2 regions of the Afipia sp. GW822-FHT03D08 genome follow, and region 2 is predicted to be linked to the other one. Evidence: predicted binding sites of a transcription regulator. Region 2 holds the regulator's gene; the other holds the start of a gene.

Region 1 (7,094 bases), on a different contig from region 2:
TTCTCGACGATCACCCTGTCGACCAGCACGTTGGTCTCCAGGCGCAGGTTTGGCCGCGACAGTGCAGGCTTCAAAAATCCGCGTGCCGATGACCAGCGCCGTCCGCGCTTCTGATTGACGTGGAAGTATCCGATGCCTTCGTTATCGCCGGTGTTGAAATCCGGTGTCTTGCGGATTCCCATTTCATGGGCAGCGTCCGCGACGGCATCCAGCACTTTCCAGGACAGCCGCGGGGCTTCGATCCGCCAACCACCGCCGACGCCGTGATGTTCGCTCTCGCCGAGGAAATGATCTTCGAGTTTCTTGAAAGCCGGGAACACATCGTCCCAGCCCCAGCCGGTCAAGCCGAGCTGTCGCCAGTGATCGTAATCGGCGGCTTGTCCGCGCATGGAAATCATGGCGTTGATCGCAGACGATCCGCCGATCACCTTGCCGCGCGGATAGGCCAGTGCACGGCCATTGAGACCGGCTTCCGGCTCGGTCTTGAACATCCAGTCGGAGCGGGGATTGCCGATGGCGAACAGGTAGCCGACCGGGATGTGAAACCAGATCCAGTTGTCTCTGCCGCCGGCTTCCAGGACTAGAACGCGCTTGCGGGGATCAGCCGAGAGGCGGTTGGCGACGATGCATCCGGCGGTGCCGGCACCGACGACGATATAGTCGAAATCCCCCTCCAGACGTTTCGCCATTCCCGATCCTGCGTTTCTCTAGTCAAATTGTTGAAGACTTTTCTTCTTATGGCCCCGGCCGGGGTTCGCTGTACAGTATGGTTCCGCGCAAGTCCCGTTTGCGCGGATATTGGGTCCCCTGCGGGCCCATGCTAGCCTTTGCCGTCTTGATCCTGTGAGGTTACCGCCGTGCCCATCCTCAACCGCGTCGCCGATCTGCAACCCGAAATTATGGGCTGGCGTCGCAATCTCCATGCCCATCCAGAGTTGATGTACGATGTGCACCGCACTGCGGCCTTCGTTGCCGACCGTTTGCGCGAATTCGGTTGCGATGAGGTCGCGACCGGCCTTGGACGCACCGGCGTGGTCGGCGTCATCAAGGGGCGAAAGCCGGTCAATGGCGGTGATCTGAAAGCGATCGGGCTGCGGGCCGACATGGACGCGCTGCCGATCGAGGAAGAAACCGGCGTCGCCTATCGCTCGACTGTGCCGGGCAAGATGCACGCCTGCGGGCACGATGGTCATACCGCGATGCTGCTCGGCGCGGCGCGCTATCTCGCCGAGACGCGGAATTTCGCCGGCGATGCCGTGATGATCTTCCAGCCGGCGGAAGAGGGCGGTGCGGGCGCCGAGGCGATGATCAAGGACGGCCTGATGGACCGTTTCAAGATCGAGCAGGTCTACGGCATGCATAACTCGCCGGGCATGCCGATCGGCACGTTTGCCACGCGCGTTGGACCTGCGATGGCCGCGACCGATCACATCAACATTCACATCGAGGGTCTGGGCGGACATGCCGCGCGACCGCACAAGAGCATCGACTCGGTGCTGGTCGGCGCCCAGCTCATTACGGCCCTGCAGTCGATCGTCTCCCGTAGCGTCGATCCGCTGGATGCCGCAGTGATTTCGATCTGCGAGTTCCACGCCGGGAACGCCCGCAACGTCATCCCGCAGACCGCGGAACTATTCGGCACCGCGCGGACGCTGACGCCCGAGGTGCGCGATTTGATCGAACAGCGGGTACGGGAAGTTGTGAACGGGGTGGCGCAGCTCTCGGGCGCGAAGATCACGCTGGATTACGAGCGCAGTTATCCGGTGCTGGTCAATCATCCCGCCGAAACGGCTATTGCCGCCCGCGTTGCGGCCGACGTCGCGGGTGAGGGCAATGTCAGTTCCGAGATTCCGCCGGTGATGGGCGCGGAAGACTTCGCCTATATGCTGGAAGCGCGGCCGGGCGCCTTCATCTTTATCGGGAATGGCGACAGCGCGGGGCTGCATCATCCTGCCTACAATTTTAACGACGACGCCATCGTCTATGGCTCGTCCTACTGGATCAAGCTGGTCGAAAGCCAGCTCGCAGGCTGACGACGAGTCGCTACCGGACGGTGCATCCTGTTCGGAACCATGATCATCACATCGCGTTGAGAGGCGGGAACGATCCCGTCAAACATGCGGAGTGGGACAATGGCAGCGAGGAAATCGGCGTCAGCCAAAAAGTCGGTCAGGAAATCAGCGAAGAAATCCGCACCGAAGCGGATGACCGCAAAGCGAACTGTGCCGAGCGATAAGGATCTCAACGATCTGTTTCATGACACGCTCAAGGACATCTACTTCGCGGAGAAGCAGATCTTAAAGGCATTGCCGAAGATGGCCAAGGCAGCCCAGTCGGCGGACCTGAGCGCCGCATTCAAGAAACATCATGGCGAAACCGAAGGCCAGGTCGATCGCCTCGAGCAGGTTTTCAAGCTGATCGACAAGCCCGCGAAGGCCAAAACCTGTGATGCGATCATGGGAATCCTCGACGAGGGCAAGGAGATCATGGACGAATACAAAGGCACTGAAGCGCTCGATGCCGGATTGCTGGCAGCCGCGCAGGCAGTGGAACACTATGAAATGTCGCGTTACGGCACGCTCAAGGCCTGGGCCATCCAGCTTGGCATGAACGAAGCTGTAAAATTGCTCGATGAAACGCTCCAGCAGGAACGCAAGACTGACAAAGATCTCACGGCGCTCGCTGAAGGTGCTGTGAATTCCGAAGCGCTTGCTGCGTGATCTATTTGCCCCTCTCTCCGCTTGCGGGAGAGGGGCTTACGCCGCATTTAGCTTGTGCAGGAACGAGGCTGCAAGCTTCAGGTCTTTCACGAAGTTGGCATACTCCCGCGCTTTGGCGTCTTCGTCCGGCAGCCGCAGCAGATAGGACGGATGAACTGTGACCAGCGCCTTGGTCTCGGCTCCGGCTTCATCGAGATCGATCAGGTGGCCGCGGTTCTTGCCGATCGGCGTGATCTTGCCGAATACGGTTTGCGCCGCCGTTGCGCCCATCGCGACCACCAGGGCAGGTTTGATCGATGCGAGTTCGCGCTCGTACCATGGCCGGCAGGCTTTGATTTCGGGTGTATTCGGTTTCTGATGCAGGCGGATTTTTCCGCGCGGCACGAATTTGAAATGTTTCACCGCGTTGGTGACATACACCTTGTCCCTGTCGAGCCCGGCTTCCTCCAGTGCGCGGTTGAGCACCTGCCCGGCGGGGCCGACGAACGGCTTGCCGGCGAGGTCTTCTTTGTCGCCGGGTTGTTCGCCGACCAGCATGATTGGCGCGTGGTTTGGGCCTTCGCCAAACACAGTTTGGGTCGCATCCTTCCAAAGATGACAGGAGCGGCAATCGGCGGCCTCGGCGCGGATCGTAGCGAGGCTGCCGGGCTTTGTATGGACCGATGGTGATTTCATCGGTTCATCCCTCCGTTGCTGCGATGCGCGCGGCACTGAAGCCTCGCTGTCGATCATGGCCTGCGTCATGAGTCCGGCTTTTGCAATTAGCGTATCAATCAGCGGGGCCTCGGGAAGGTTCCGCCAGTATTTCTTGGGCATTTCCGCTTGCATGGCTTTGATCTTGAGCCGTGCGGGATTGAAGATGTTTGCGTAGTAGGTGCGCCAGATGTCTTCGAGCGGATCACTGGAGGGCGCGTCTGATTTCAACGCGCCAGGTGTGAAGATCGTCTTGCACCCGTCCCAGTGGGCGCAGCGATCCGGCGTGAGAATCGACCACGCCATATCGGCGAAACGGCGCTCGAAGAATGGTGCAGCCAGTTCCACGATATGATGGTCGGGCTCGAACCATGCGACGAAGCGAAAATCGTTGCCACGGCCGAATTCGCGAAACCGGACGAAGGCATGCATCTTGTGCTCGTCGCGGCGAACCTCTTTCGCGAGGGACTGCACCCAGACAACATCGGCATCGGTTGCCGCACCCATCAGGCGCGGGTGTGTCCGCAATCGCCAAAGCAGGCCATACAGCAACGCAAAGCGTTCCGGATTGCGATTGAGGATCGCGGTTTTTGCGAGTTGCACGAAAGCAGCGGGCACGTTGAATGACTGTTCCGTATCGAAGGCGGGAATAGCGGAAGGCGTGAACAGGACCGCGTCTCCCCCTGCCACGGTCCATGTCACATCGTTCGGCGCGATGCCGTTCGATGCGAGGGCCCGCGCAGCATTGCGCCACCCGTTGAAGTCCGTTTCGTTGTCGAGGCTGATGACGTGCAATTTTAAAATCCGAATCCCATTTGCGTTGCCGGCGGACGGAACAATTGCAGCAGACGGTTGCTGTCGAGGACTTGCGCTGGCGGCTTGTGGTCAGGAAGAACGATAAAGGGCAGCACCTTGTTCCGAGGAACGCGCAGGCGTGCGAGATCGGCGCTGCACAGGTTGGTGACGCGGCGCGCGGAAATAATGCGATCAACGGTTTTCACCCCGAAGCCGGGAACGCGCAGCAAATCCTCGCGGCTGGCGCGATTGACATCGAGCGGAAAGCGTTCGCGATGGCGTAAAGCCCACGCCAGTTTCGGGTCGATGTCGAGAGGCAGCATGCCGCCCTCGAGCGGATCGGTGATCTCGCCGAGATCGAACCCGTAAACCCGCAGCAGCCAGTCGGCCTGATACAGCCGATGCTCGCGTATCAGCGGCGGCGCCTGCAAGGGAAGGCTGCGGCTGGCATCGGGAATTGGACTGAATGCCGAATAATAGACGCGCTTGAGTTTATAAGAGCCGTAGAGATTGGCGCTGGTTTCCAGAATGGTTTGATCGTTCGAGGTATCAGCGCCCACGATCATCTGTGTGCTTTGACCAGCGGGTGCGAAGCGCGGCGCTCGTTTGTCCTTCTTTGTTTCTTGCGCTTCATCGAGCCTGAGCCTGAGCCGGCCCATGGTTCGCCGGATGGCGCGGACGTCTTTTTCCGGCGCGAGTTTCGAGAGACTGCTCTCCGTCGGTACTTCGATGTTGATGCTGAGGCGGTCGGCATATTTCCCGGCCTCGGCGATCAGGGCTTCATCGGCTTCAGGGATTGTCTTCAGGTGGATGTAGCCGCGGAAATGATGATCTTCGCGCAGGCTGCGCGCGACGCGGACCACCTGCTCCATGGTGTAGTTCGGACTGCGAATGATGCCTGAGGAGAGAAACAGTCCTTCGATATAATTGCGCCGGTAGAAATCGAGTGTCAGCTTGACGGCTTCCTCCACGGTGAAGCGCGCGCGCTGAACATTCGAGGACGCGCGGTTGATGCAATAGAGGCAATCGTAGTTGCAGGCGTTGGTCAGCAGGATTTTCAGCAGCGAAATGCAGCGGCCATCCGGCGCATAGGAATGGCAGATGCCCATACCGGCATCGGTCGAGCCCATGCCCTTGCCGTTGCGGCTATCGCGCGTTTCCGTCCCGCTGGAAGCGCAGGAAGCATCGTATTTGGCAGCATCCGCCAGAATTTCGAGTTTGCGCTGAACGTCCATGGATCGAATCTCATTGTTTTCGTTAAAGAAAGAGGCCGTCCCAAAGTCCGGTTGACTCTCCGTTCGCTCTTAGCTTTATATTAGAACATATCATGAACAAATAAGTCCGTCATTCGTTCAATCCACCCCCAGATGACGGACCAGAATTCCAGGAGCGGCGCATGACCGGCGCGTGCATGACCACGCTTGCGTCCTTGCGAGGGACCATCGGCCGCCTTGAGGGCGAAGCCGGTGGCCTTGCGCGCGTGGCGCTGGGCCATGTGGGTGCGGACACCGTGTTGCAGGGCGGGCTGGTGCGCGGCGCGCTTCATGAGGTCTTCGCCGAGGGTGGCCGTCATGGCGCGGCGGCGACGGGCTTTATTGCGGGGCTGGCACATCGCCTCGCGGGGCAGCGGCCGCTGGTGTGGGTGCGGCAGGATTTTGCGGAACTTGAATCCGGTGCGCTCTCGATGAGCGGCCTCAATGAACTTGGGCTTGATCCGCGTCTCTTAGTGACGGTCCGGGCAACGGATGCCGAGACGGCGCTGCGTGCCGCAGCCGACGCCATCGCCTGCGATGCGCTGGGTGCCGTGGTGCTGGATGTCTGGGGCGAAGTGCGGGCACTCGACCTGGTCGCAAGCCGCAGGCTGACGCTGGCCGCGCGCGCGTCGAATGTCACGTGCCTGATGTTGCGTACGGCCGCCACGCCGTCCGCCAGCACGGCGGAGACGCGGTGGGTGGTGCGTCCCGCGCCTTCACTTTCCGAAACCGAGGTGTGGGGCGCGCCGATGCTGGACGCACGGCTCATTCGCAACCGTCACGGCCAGACCGGACAATGGATCATGGAGTGGAAATGTGATGAGGGCCTCTTCCGTGAAGGTACGGCGCATTCTCAGCCTGTGGCTGCCGCGCCTGCCGACAGATCGCTTGAAGCGTCAGTTGTCGGGACAAGACGCCGCGCCGGATGATGCGCGTCCGTGTGTGGTCGTCGGAAAACTGAACAATGCGCTGCAAATTTCCGCGCTGAACGACGCCGCTGCCGATATCGGCCTTGAGATCGGGCTGCCGCTGGCGAACGCGCGCGCAGTCTGTCCCGATGTGGAGGTGTTCGACGCGGATGAGGCGGCGGATGCAAAACTGATGGAAGCTATCGCCGACTGGTGCGACCGCTTCACGCCGCTGGTGGCGCTCGATGCGCCTGATGGATTGCTGCTCGATATCAGCGGCTGTGCGCATCTGTTCGGCGGCGAGGCAGCGATGCTGCGCAACGTCTGCGGATTGCTGGCGCGGCAAGGTTTTGTCGTCAACGCGGCGATTGCCAGCACGCCGGTCTGTGCGCGCACCGTGGCGCGCGCGGCGCGAAGCTGCATCGTTCCCGATGGAGAGGAGGCGCGTGCCGTCGCACCTCTGCCGGTGTACGCGCTTGGTGCTGATGATGCGATCACACGAGGCCTGCGCCGCGCTGGTCTGAAAACGGTTGGCGATGTGGCGGCGCGCGCGCCGCATGAACTTGCCGCACGCTTCGGCGCGGCGTTCGTGAGTTTGTTGCAACAGGCGTTGGGGCAGGCCGACGCGCCAATCTCGCCTCGCAAGCCGCTGCCGGATTTCATGGTGGAAAAGCGTTTCGCCGAACCGGTCGCCACCCACACTGTGATCGCAGCCATCCTCTCCG
Region 2 (7,094 bases):
CACGATCTGGTTCAGGCCGCGCTGACAACCGAAGGCTTCGACATGGCCTTCTGGAAGATCGCGCTGCGGCCCGGCAAGCCGATGATGAACGGAAGGCTCGGAGCAATGCGCGTGCTCGGCCTGCCCGGGAACCCCGTGTCGTCCTACGTCTGCGCCTTCCTGTTTCTGGTACCGCTGATCCGTTCGCTCTCCGGGCGAACCACGATCGATCATCCACTCGAGCAAGCCAGGCTTGGGCGCGAGCTGCCCGCCAACGACAAGCGGCAAGACTACCTGCGGGCGCGCGTCACAGCCGGCAGCGACGGTGTGCCCGTCGCTACGTCGGTGGGCGCGCAAGACAGTTCGCTGGTGGCAAAACTGGTCGAAGCGAATGCGCTGATCATCCGTCCGCCATTCGCGCCCGCGGCCCCCGCCGGCTCGCCCTGCACGATCCTGCGGCTGCCGGACTGACAATCCCGATCACACGGGCCCCGTCGTTGACGTGAAATTAAGGGGTTGCGGAACACATATGGAACAGATAGTGTTCGTTCATGATTTGTTTCGAGTGACTCGCTACTCCTGAGTGTCCCTTTCCATTTGTTCTCAGTGGGGATCCAGAGAGGCGCGGCTTCGGATCAGAACGCGGGAATTCTTGAGATCCTTGGGATCGGGGACCAATTCAGATGCTGACACGCAAACAATACGAGCTTCTGCGCTTCATCAACGAGCGGCTCAAGGAAGCTGGTGTTCCGCCCTCCTTCGACGAAATGAAGGACGCGCTGGACCTGCGGTCCAAGTCCGGCATCCACCGGCTCATTACCGCCCTTGAGGAGCGCGGCTTCATCCGCAGGCTCGCCAACCGGGCCCGCGCCATCGAGGTCATCAAGCTTCCCGAAACGAGTGCCAGCCCCGGCGGCGCCCGCCGCGGCTTCACGCCAAGCGTCATCGAAGGCAACCTCGGCAAGGTCCGGTCGGCTCCGTCCGTCGGTCCTGATGAGGATGCCAGCTTCCCGGTTGTCGTGCCGGTCATGGGTCGGATCGCAGCAGGTACGCCGATCGAGGCATTGCAGACCCGCAGCCACACCATCAGCGTGCCGCCCGACATGCTCGGCTCCGGCGAACACTACGCGCTCGAAGTGCGCGGCGATTCCATGATGGAAGCCGGCATTCTCGACGGCGACACCGTGCTGATCCAGCGCAACGAGACCGCCGACACCGGCGACATCGTGGTGGCGCTGATCGACGAGGAAGAAGCCACCCTGAAGCGCTTCCGCCGCCGCGGCGCGTCCATCGCGCTGGAGCCGGCCAATGCGGCTTATGAAGTCCGCATCCTGCCGCCCAACCGCGTGCGGATTCAGGGCAAACTGATCGGTCTCGTCCGCAAGTACTGAGACTTTCGGTTTCCCTGTCATTCCAGGGCGCGAGCTTTTGCGAGCGAACCCGGATCCAGAAACTTGCCCGTTAAATTTGCTGGGCCGTCCGTAATGACGGCTGGATCAATCGTCCGGCTGGAGATCGCTCTCCGCCGGCGTCGCATCGACAGGCTGTGCGGGACGGTTTGACCGGGCAGCGGGTGTTTCGATGTCATCATCGGCATTTGCCGGTGACCACGGACGGTCGACGCCGCGCGGCTTATTGGCCGTGATCGCGTAACCGTCTGCGGTTTTGCGCAGGGCGAGTGTGCCGCGCCTGCGCAGCATTTCCTGATCCAGCACCATGGCCGCACAATCGGCGGGCGGCTGACGCAGTGTCACGATCACCGCGGCCCGCGCGCAATCATCCGCGAACGCGGCGGGCTTCAGCGTCAGCGCTACGGTCGAGCCGTCCGCAGCCTGCACCACGCATCCAGATGGGTCGCACGAGACACCGTCGGTCAGCGACGCGTCGGTTGCCTTGCGCATGTCGGCGTCGGCTGCGAGCCATTCGCGTGACAGGAAAGCATCCTTTCCAGTGCGCATCAGGCGCAGCCTGCCGTCCTTCCCGCGCACCGCGACCGAGGTGCCGTCTCCCGCAACAAGGATGTCCGGCTGCGGCGTGGTCAGCGCCCAGACCGTTGCGAATGCAATGAGCCCTGCTCCCGTCCATCGCAATGGCGTCCGCAACAAACCGAGCGCGATAATGCCTGCGCTCATCAGCGCCAGCGGCCCGGCGCCGAATGACGCGATCTGGCCGATCGCGCCGGGAAGCGCCGCCACCCATTGCGACACCGCCACCATCCATCCGATGCCGACATCCATCAGCCGCCAGAACACGCCGTCGAAACCGAACGGCATCGCAAGCAACCCGAGCAGCCCTGCGGGCATCACCAGTATCGAGACCACCGGCATCGCCGCGAGATTGGCCAGCACGCCGTAATGCGTCACGCGATGAAAATGAAACGCCGCGTAGGGCATGGTCGCGAACCCGGCCACCAGCGACGCCAGCGCCAGCATGGTGATTTCGCGTCCACCCCAGAGCGCCGCGCGTGCCACCTGCGAATTGTCGGGCGAGGCAAACAGGTTCGGCATGCCGATCTGGATCAGCGCCACGAGGCCAAGCGTCGCCGCGAACGACATCTGAAAACTTGGGTGGACCAGCGCTTCCGGCGCGATCGCGAGCACGATCATCGCCGCCACCGCCAGCGTGCGGAACGTGATTGCGCGCCGGTCGACCATCACCGCGATCAGCACCACCGCCGTCATGAAGAACGAACGCTGCGTGGCGACCTCAGCCCCAGACAGCAGCAGATAGAAAGCGGCGGCGATCAGCGCCGCGGCGGCGGACCATTTCTTGATCGGAAATGTCACGGTGAGCGCGGGAAACAGCGCGAGCAGCGCGCGCACGGCAAAGAACACCACGCCCGCCACCACCGCCATGTGATAGCCCGAGATCGACAGCACATGGCCGAGCCCTGAAATGAACATCGCGTCGTTGACCGGTGCGGAAATCGCATCGCGCCGGCCGGTGAGCAGTGCCGTGGCGATGGCGCGGTTATCGCCGGAGACGACACTGCGAATGCGCGCGTCGATGGCGTCGCGCATCCCCTGCATCGTGGCGGCATAGCGCAGATATGCGCCGCCGCTGCGTGGGGCATCAACCGTCTTGATCGCGCCCATGACGAAGCCCGACGCGCCGATGCCCTGAAAGTACATGTCGCGGCCGAAGTCGTAACTCCCCGGACGCAGCGGCGAGAGCGGTGGCAGCAATCGCGCCTTCAGTTCGACAAAGCTGCCGACGGCGGGCGCTGTCCCCTTCTTCACCGAAAGCCGGACACGCTCCAGTTTCTGCGTACCGCGCGCCGATTCCATCTCTTCCACACGCAGCACGAAACGATCGGTGCGCTCGCGCTCGTCACGGGTTTCGACAAATCCCTTCACTGTCACCGAAAACATCGGTCGCGCCAGCACGCCATGGGCGACGCGCGCAGTCTTCAGCGTGGCTGCGGCGAAACCCGCCGCCAGTGCGGCCAGCATCACCGCCAAAGGAAAGATGCGGCTTCGCCGCGCGAGGAATGCCGCCGCACAAAACACAACAGCCGTCGCGCCAGCAACCGACGCCACGGGTTCACGGTCAGCAGCGAAGTAGATCGCAATGCCCGCGCCGAACGCGACCGGCACCCATGGCAGCAACCGGCCCGGTCCGGCTTCCGCCGCGATCCAGCTTCGCGCTTTTCCGATAAGGAATGACGATGCGCTTTCCGTGAAGCCGGGGGCGGCAGGCACGGCACTGCGCGGCGGCCAAGAAACAGCTCGGCCGATGGCGCGCCCCGCCCGGCCTTGGGATCTCTCTTGGGATCGCTCCCGGTCTTCGCCGCCCCCGCCCGCCATCGCGTTGCTCCGGCATCGCCGAGACAATGCTAGCGGAAGCCATCAGGCTGGATAGCGGAACGGATGCAGAATGCGCTGTTCGATTTTAACCGCCGGAGAACAGAGGCCGCCAAGTGATGGCGGCCTCCGTCCCGGTTATTTGCCGCTGGCGGCGCGCTGCTTGCGGTATTCGAGCGCGGGCAGGCCGCCCCATCCCCAGTTGTCCGTGTCGACCTCCTCGATAACGACGAAGGTGGATTCAAGCGGCTTGTGGAGGACGTCGAGCAGAAGCTGGCTGGCGCCGGCAATCAGACGCGCCTTCTCTTCCGCCGTGACGGAGGTCCGGCCGGGGCCGGATCCCTCGCGCGTAACCTGGATCGTGACAATCGGCATGACAGCCTCCGTTAGTGACCGGCGCTCTGGCCACCGTCGACGTGCAGGATTTCTCCGGTCACGAAGCCAGCGGATTCAAGGTAGAGAACCGCGTCCACGATATCGCGCATCTCGCCCATGCGTTTCACCGGATGAAGGGCGGCAAGAAACTCGTGGGTCTCCGGGGCGTGCATCGGAGACTTGATGATGCCGGGCGACACGGCGTTCACACGAATGCCCTTGGTCGCATATTCGATCGCCAGCGCCTTGGTGGCCGAATTGATGCCACCCTTGGTGAGGTTGGCGAGCACCGTGGGCACGATGGCGGTCGCGTTGTCGGTCAGGCTCGTGGTGATGCTGACGATATGACCAGAGCCCTGCTTCAGCATTTCTGCCGCGGCTTGCTGCGTGATGTGAAAGAAGCCGGCGAGATTGGTCGCGATCTTCGAATTGAAGTCCTCGGCCGTGTATTCGGTGAACGGCTTGGAGATGAAGATGCCGGCATTGTTGACCAGCGTGTCGACCCGTCCAAAGCGCGTGATGGCTTCCTTGACGACGCGCTCGGCTGTGGCGCGATCGCCGATATCGCCGGCGACGGCCACAACGTCGGGATCGCTGCCCTGCTTGATTGAGCGGGATGTCGCGACGACCCGATAGTTGCGATCCCGGTAGGCCTTGACCAGGCTGGCGCCGATACCCTGCGATGCGCCGGTGATAATTGCGACCTTCTGTGCGTTGCTCATGGTTTGCCTCGATGATGTACCCAACGGCGATATTGCTGCTGGCGGGCCCGCGGGCCGTTGCTCATCGTTCTATGGCGTCCCATGAGGCGGCAGAATTGCCGATGTTCGGCAGACATCCTTCCGCCGGCCGAAAGAATGGCGAGGGTTCAGGAATTCATCGTTCCGGCTTCCGCAGACAGCCTGGCAAATTCGGCTTTCAGGCGGGGCGCTGCAAAATCAACGAATGTGCGCACCTTTGGCACCGTCAGCCGCCCCTGCGGCATCACGAGATTGACCGGCAGGACTGCGGGTTCGGCATCGCGCAGCAGGAGCTTCAACGATCCATCCTGGACGCGTTCGGCAACGTGATAGGTGTAGAGACGCGTCACACCATGGCCATCCACCGCAGCGCCAAGCGCTGCCCGTACGCTGTTCACGAGAAACCGGGGTTTGAAGTGGACAGATCGCGCGATCGAACTGCCTGGAGCTGGCGGAAAGACCCAGGTGTCCTGCCCCATGTGTGTTGTGGTGACAATGCTGTGTTTGGTCAGATCCGCGGGCTCGACGATACGAGGATGGGCGGCGAGATAACGCGGCGACGCGGCGACCACCCGCTTGACGTCTCCCCCCACCCGTACCGCGACCATTGCGGAGTCCGGAAGTTCGGCAACACGAAGCGCGATGTCGATACCTTCTTCCACAAGGTTGGCATGGCGGTCGAGCAGCAGCAGATTCACCGAGACACCCGGGAACGCGTCGAGATAGGCGGTGATGATTGGGCGCAGGATTTCTTCGCCGCTGATCGGCGGCGCCGTGATCGTCAGCACGCCTCGCGGAGCGGCACGCTCACCCGCCGCGGACAGATCCGCCTCTTCAAGCTCGACGAGAACGCGCCGGCACGCCACGGCATAACGCTCACCGGCTTCGCTCAGCTTGATCGTACGCGTGGTGCGATGAAGCAGTTCAGCGCCGACATGCTGCTCAAGAAAGGCAATGGCCCGGCTGACCGCTGCCGGTGACCGCCCGAGCCGTCGTCCTGCTCCGGCGAGGCTTCCCTCATCCAGCGCCGTGACAAACACCTTCATTGCTTCGAGACGATCCATCTGCAACCTGCCGTGCCGCTTCGTTATCGCTCCCGCAATGGTAGCGGAAGCGATCCGGTGATGAACAGCGGAACGGATGCGGAATGCGAGCTTCGATCAGCCCGCAGCCTTGGCGTAGCTGTCGCGCAGGCCGACGGTGCGGTTGAACACCGGCTTGCCGGGCGCAGAATCCTTATCGCGAACGAAATAACCCTGGCGCTCGAACTGAAAGGCTCCGTCGAAATTGTCGCTGGCCAGCGCGGGCTCCAGCATCCCGGTCACGGTTTCCAGAGACTGCGGATTGATCTGCGCGGCGAAGTTCGCGGCCTCCGGCTGCGGTGTCGTGAACAGCAGGTTGTAGAGCCGCACCTCCGCCGGCACGGCATCCGCCGCGCTCACCCAGTGGATCGTGGCCTTCACCTTGCGTCCGTCAGGCGCGTTGCCGCCCTTGGTCGCAGGATCGTAGGTACACCGCAGTTCGACCACCTCGCCCGCCGCATTCTTGATGACCTCGCGGCAGGTGATGAAATAGCCGTAGCGCAGGCGCACTTCGCGGCCCGGCGCCATGCGGAAGAATTTCTTCGGCGGGTCTTCCATGAAGTCGTCGCGCTCGATGTAAAGCTCGCGGCCGAACGGAATCTGCCGCGTGCCCTGCGACGGATCGTCGGGATGATTCACGGCTTCGAGCGTTTCGCTCTGCCCTTCCGGATAATTCTCGATCACCACCTTGAGTGGATTGAGCACGGCCATGCGGCGCGGCGCGGTCTTGTTCAGGACCTCGCGCACCACGAAATCGAACATGCCGAGGTCGACGGTGCTGTTCGCCTTGGCAACGCCGATGCGCTTGACGAATTCGCGCAGCGCTTCCGCCGGAATGCCGCGACGCTGCAAGCCCGCAAGCGTCGGCATGCGCGGATCGTCCCAGCCGGACACATGGCCGCCGCGCACCAGTTCTGTGAGCACGCGCTTGGACAGCAGCGTGTAGGTCACGTTGAGCCGGGCGAATTCATACTGATGCGGCCGCGACGGGACCGGCAGGTTTTCAAGGCACCAGTCATAAAGCGGACGGTGATCTTCGAACTCGAGCGTGCAGATCGAATGCGTGATGTGCTCGATCGCATCCGACTGGCCGTGCGCAAAATCGTAGCTCGGAT

What was found. Region 2 encodes LexA, which represses DNA repair genes until DNA is damaged. Its sites were predicted from a motif close to TGTTCNNNNTGTGTTCNG; they were not measured.
Region 1: AC1RM7_RS16045 (ImuA family protein) is a predicted target of LexA. The motif match lies at 5,525-5,542, and genes of this name have one in related genera.

Annotation. Positions count from the first base shown of each region.
Region 1 covers NZ_JBXANK010000002.1:205,121-212,214, reverse strand. Annotated here, with positions in the region: gene AC1RM7_RS16070 (GMC family oxidoreductase) at 1-689, opposite strand, end outside; gene AC1RM7_RS16065 (M20 aminoacylase family protein) at 858-2,033, shown strand; gene AC1RM7_RS16060 (YciE/YciF ferroxidase family protein) at 2,205-2,720, shown strand; gene AC1RM7_RS16055 (UdgX family uracil-DNA binding protein) at 2,757-4,208, opposite strand; gene AC1RM7_RS16050 (putative DNA modification/repair radical SAM protein) at 4,211-5,443, opposite strand; gene AC1RM7_RS16045 (ImuA family protein) at 5,605-6,390, shown strand; gene AC1RM7_RS16040 (Y-family DNA polymerase) at 6,281-7,094, shown strand, end outside.
Region 2 covers NZ_JBXANK010000001.1:767,039-774,132, forward strand. Annotated here, with positions in the region: gene AC1RM7_RS03670 (molybdopterin molybdotransferase MoeA) at 1-450, shown strand, start outside; gene lexA (transcriptional repressor LexA) at 663-1,370, shown strand; gene AC1RM7_RS03680 (ComEC/Rec2 family competence protein) at 1,476-3,785, opposite strand; gene AC1RM7_RS03685 (tautomerase family protein) at 3,921-4,157, opposite strand; gene AC1RM7_RS03690 (SDR family NAD(P)-dependent oxidoreductase) at 4,169-4,879, opposite strand; gene AC1RM7_RS03695 (LysR family transcriptional regulator) at 5,026-5,961, opposite strand; gene AC1RM7_RS03700 (glutamine--tRNA ligase/YqeY domain fusion protein) at 6,058-7,094, opposite strand, start outside.